One region of the Microbacterium panaciterrae genome, then DNA from elsewhere that is predicted to be linked to it. Evidence: riboswitches for the same ligand, from Rfam matches in the RefSeq annotation. Region 1 holds a riboswitch; the other holds the start of a gene.
The links. A riboswitch is a leader RNA that binds a small molecule or an ion and turns the genes downstream of it on or off. The one in region 1 is predicted to bind thiamine pyrophosphate.
Positions count from the first base shown of each region.

Region 2: another riboswitch for thiamine pyrophosphate. It lies ahead of ABD882_RS14035 (ECF transporter S component); the one in region 1 lies ahead of thiM (hydroxyethylthiazole kinase).

Region 1 covers NZ_BAABGP010000024.1:8,966-11,434, forward strand. Annotated here, with positions in the region: gene ABD882_RS16580 (bifunctional hydroxymethylpyrimidine kinase/phosphomethylpyrimidine kinase) at 1-607, opposite strand, end outside; gene thiM (hydroxyethylthiazole kinase) at 604-1,461, opposite strand; TPP riboswitch at 1,452-1,545, opposite strand; gene pheT (phenylalanine--tRNA ligase subunit beta) at 1,568-2,469, opposite strand, start outside.
Region 2 covers NZ_BAABGP010000018.1:297,186-299,654, reverse strand. Annotated here, with positions in the region: gene ABD882_RS14040 (D-alanyl-D-alanine carboxypeptidase family protein) at 1-1,111, opposite strand, end outside; TPP riboswitch at 1,186-1,296, shown strand; gene ABD882_RS14035 (ECF transporter S component) at 1,293-1,934, shown strand; gene ABD882_RS14030 (ABC transporter ATP-binding protein) at 1,931-2,469, shown strand, end outside.

The sequences.
Region 1 (2,469 bases):
TTGCGCTGCAGAGCGCGGAGACCACGGCGACGCCGGCGGCCCCGGCCCGGCGGAGGGCGGCGACGTCGTCGCGGCCCACCCCGCCGATCGCGACGCACGGCAGCGAGCTGGCCGCCGTGAACGCCGCGAACCCGTCCACCCCGAGCACCGGCGGGTGATCGGGTTTGGTGGCGGTCGGATGGATCACGCCGACGCCGAGATAGTCGACCGTGCCTGCGGGCAGGGCCCGTACGGCGTCGCGGTGCCCCGGGGTGTTCGCCGTGAGCCCGATGATCGCGTCCGGGCCGAGCAGAGAGCGCGCCACCGCGACCGACGCGTCGGATTGGCCGAGGTGGATCCCGTCCACTCGCGCCCCGCGCCGGCGCGCCTCGATCAGCGCCTCGAGCCGGTCGTCGACGACCAGCAGCGCCCTGCCCGCGATCACCGCGGAGAGCTCGATCAGCTGCGCCACGATCTCGGCGTCGTCCGCGTCCTTGTCTCTGAGTTGCACGATCCGGACCCCGCCCGCGACCGCGGCGTCGACGACGGCAGTGACACCGCGCTCGCCGCACAGGGCGCGGTCGGTGACGAGGTAGAGCGCCAGGTCGTCCGGGTTCAGGCGAGTCATGCCGCGACCGGAGCGGTCACGGCGACGCGGGCCCGCGCCGCCAGGTCTGCGGGCGCGACCGCCGCGAGGGCGTCGAGGAGGCGCACCGCGAAGGATCCGGGCCCGTCGGCCCCCTGCGCGGCGTCTTCGGCCGCGATTGTGTAGACGATCGTGGCTGCCGCCGCCGCGACCGCGGGTGCGTGGCCGGTCTGCCGGGCCGCGCCGAGGAAGGCGGCCATCACGGCGCCGAGGGCGCAGCCGCCCCCGGTCACCCGGGTGAGCAGGGCGTCGCCGTTGTCGATCCGGATCTCCGCGTCCGCATCGACGATGAGATCGATCGGTCCCGACACGGCGACCGCTCCCCCGGTGCGCGCCGCGAGCTCCCGTGCGGCGTCGGCCGCGGCCTCTGTGCCGTCCAGCGCATCCACGCCTCGCCCACCCGCGCTGCGACCGGCGAGCGCGAGGATCTCGGAGGCGTTGCCGCGGATCACGGTGGGGCCCAGCGCCAGCAGCTCGTGCGCGAGCGCGGTGCGCACCGGAAGGACGCCGATCGCGACCGGATCCAGCACCCACGGCGTTCCGGCCGTGCGGGCCCCGTTCGCGGCCTCGAGGCTCGCCGCCCGCTGCTCCGGCGTGGGAGTGCCGAGGTTCACCAGCAGACCGGACGAGATCCCGGCGAACAGGCCGGCCTCGCCCGTGATGTCCACCATCGCCGGGGCTGCCCCCAGCGCGAGCAGGACGTTGGCGGTGAAGCCGGTCACCACCGCGTTCGTGATGCACTGCACGAGCGGGGGCTCGGCCCGCAGTGCGGTGAGCAGGCTCGCCGTGGCCTCGACCACGGACTCGTCAGACAGGTGTTCCAGACGCGCGTTCATCGCGACATCCCTTCGCTAGTACGACCTAGATCAGGTTCGACGGGTGTGATCTCAGCCGCGGATGCGGCACCCCGTGTCACTGCTGGTCAGTCTAGCGATGCCGCCCTCACTCCCGGATCTGCGCCCCGAACCGCTCGGCCGCGACGGCGACGCCGGAGAGCTTCGCCTCGGTCGCCTCTGCAGCGGTCAGCGTGCGATCGTCCGCACGGAAGCGCAGGGCGAAGGTCAGGCTCTTGGATCCGGCCGGCACGCCCTCGCCGCGGTAGTCGTCGACGAGGCGGACGGACTCGAGAAGAGCGCCCGCGCCCTCGGACAGCGCCGCGCCCACCTCGGCGGCGGGGACACCCGCTCCGAGCACGAGCGACACGTCCTGCGTGGCTGCCGGGTAGGTCGACAGCGAGGCCGCGACGACGCGATCGCCGGCCAGCGCCAGCACGCCGTCGAGGTCGAGTTCGAGCACGACCGCGCGACCGGGCAGATCGGCATCGGCCGAGACCTGCGGGTGCAGCTCGCCGACGTAGCCGACCTCGGCACCGCGCACCTGCAGCACGCCGGCACGACCGGGGTGCAGCGCGGCGCGGCTGCCCTGCACGACGTCGATCACGACGCCGGCGGCGTCGGCGATCACGCGCACGGCGTCGAGCGCCTCGCTGAGGCCGTACTCCTCGGCGGCGCGGCCGGGCTGGCGGGGCGCGACGTGTCCGGTGAACAGGGCGGCGACGTAACGGGCCTGCGGCGGGATCGACGCGTCGAGCGCCGCGAGCGTCTCGTCCGAGGGACGCACGCCGAGCGGCGGCACCTCATCGGTGCCGTAGACCACGCCCGGAGCGGGCAGGAACACGACGCCGGTCTCGAAGATCGCCAGATCCACGAGGCCGCGCGCGATGTTGCGGTGCGCGGTGTGCAGCAGTCCCGGGATGAGCGAGCGGCGCAGGAACGGCGTCTGCGAGTCCAGCGGATTCGCCAGGCGCACCCCCGGAAGCTCCTCGCCGGAGGCGGATCCGTGCA
Region 2 (2,469 bases), on a different contig from region 1:
CTGTCTTGATGCCGATGATGCCGGCGTCATCGATCAGCCCGTTCGTGTTCTGCACCGTGCCGGCGCCCGGCAGATCGACGCTCTTCTTCTTCACGATCTCGGCGATCACCGGGTTCTGCACGGCGAGCGTCCCGAGCTGGATCAGCGCGCGGGGGGTGGCGACGTTGCCGAAGTCGAAGCCCGAGGGCGTGGTGACAGTGATCTCGGAGAGGTCGTGCTGGCGCAGCCACTGGTTGGCGGCGGCCGCATACTCGCCGTCGGAGCCCCACACATCACGCGCGAGACGGTCGGCGTAGTTGTTCGCCGATCCGAGCAGGATCCCCTCCAGCAGCTGGTACTGGGTGAGCGATCCGCCCGCCGGCACGTCCAGCGCCGACTCGTCGTTGCGCAGATAGCTCGAGTAGTCGTCGCTGTCCGCCTGGGTGAAATCGAAGGTCGCGCCCTGCTCGCCGGGCTTCATCGGCAGCTTGTCGAAGGAGGCCAGCACGGTCACGAGCTTCGTGATGCTCGCCATCGGGGCCTGCTGCTCGGTCGAGGCGATCGTGCCGATGCCGGCGACGCCGACCGCGGCGCTGCCCGATGCCGGCCAGGCCACTGCGGCCGTGGGTGCGGCGGCGGGCCGGAACGTGGTGGCCGACGCGGCGGGTTTGACCGCGTTCAGCGGCCACACCGCCGTGGTCGTCCCGTACGCGGCGGCGACGAGCACGAGCCCGATGATCGGCAGCAGCACACCAGGACGCGCGAGCGTGCGTCGGGGTGCGTCGGCGAGGAGCGGGCCGGAGGTGGGTTCGTCGGACGAGGCGTGCGTCGCGGCGGTGCCGACCCGGTCGACATCGACCCAGGCGAGAGCGGCCGTGGGGGTGGGATCCTTCCGTGCCACGGGGCGTGCGGACCTGCGGGATCGGCGGGCCGTGGCGGGCGCCTCGGCGACGGCCGCGGCCTCAGGCTCAGTTCCGGCGGTCTCCGCGGGGGAGGCCTCCACCGGCGAGAACAGCGTCCGCGGGAACAACGGCTGCTCTGCGGCGGGCGGCTCGGCCGGGGGGAACAGCCCCATCGGCGCGGATTCCTCCGACTCGGCCGTCTCGGGCCCAGGACGGTCGTCGGTGTTCACGCTCCTACCGTATCGTTCGCGGCCGTCATGTCCCGTCTCGTGCGTGCGGTGCCCGCGCGGTGGGGTTAGGATGGCCGGATCACCACGGGAGTCCGGCGAGGCCGGGCTGAGAGGAAGCGACCCGCGCTTCGACCGTCGAACCTGATCCGGATCATGCCGGCGCAGGGAGGAGTTTCTGATGATGCATGCATCTGTCCGCGCGTCCGAGACGAACGCAGACACCGCCGCCCTCCGGGGCCCCCGACTCTGGCGCTGGCGCGTCGTCGACATCATCGTCGCCAGCGTGATCGCGGTGGCGTGCGCGGGCGTGTTCCTGCTCTGGGACATCGTCTCGACGGGGCCGAGCGCCCTGCTCACGCCCGTGCTGCCCGGACTTCAGGAGCTGCTGGCCGGACCCTGGCTGCTCGCCGGCGTCCTCGGCGGGCTCATCATCCGCAAGCCCGGCGCCGCCCTGTACACCGAGCTCGTCGCGGCCGTGATCGAATCGCTCGTCGGCAACCAGTGGGGCCCGCTCACGATCGTCTCGGGCCTCGTGCAGGGCATCGGCGCGGAGCTGGTCTTCCTGGTGTTCCTCTACGCCGCGTGGCGCCTGCCTGTGGCGTTGCTCGCTGGTGCAGCCTCAGGATTCGCCTGCGGACTGAACGACCTCATCCTGTGGTATCCCGGATCCGGAGCGCTGTTCGTGACCATCGCCCTCATCTCGGCGACGGTGTCGGGAGCCGTCATCGCGGGCCTCGGAGGCTGGGCGATCATGCAGGGTCTTGCCGCGACCGGGGCGCTCAACCGCTTCGCCGCCGGCCGCACCGCGGCCGCCCGGGTGTGACCCCACCGACGACGGGGGTCGGCGCGGCGCAGCTCGAAGCGCACGGCTGGGGCTGGCGGTACGCCACGCGCCGCCGCTGGGCGATCCGCGGCACCTCGCTGCGGATCGAGCCGGGGGAGCGCGTGCTGCTGCTCGGCGCCTCCGGATCCGGCAAATCCACCCTGCTGCAGGGCCTCGGCGGTGTGCTCGGCGGCGCTGACGAGGGCGACGCCGAAGGTGCTCTGCTCGTCGACGGCATCCCGGCCGACCACGCCCGCGGACGGGTCGGCATGGTGCTGCAGGATCCGGACACCCAGACCATCCTCGCGCGCGTCGGCGACGACGTGGCGTTCGGCTGCGAGAACCTCGGCGTGCCGCGCGAGGAGATCTGGACCCGCGTCGACGCTGCGCTCGCCGCGGTCGGGCTCGACGTCCCGCCTGAACGACCCACGGCCGCCCTGTCCGGCGGGCAGAAGCAGCGGCTCGCGCTCGCCGGGGTGCTCGCGATGCGCCCCGGGGCGATCCTGCTGGATGAGCCGACCGCGAACCTGGACCC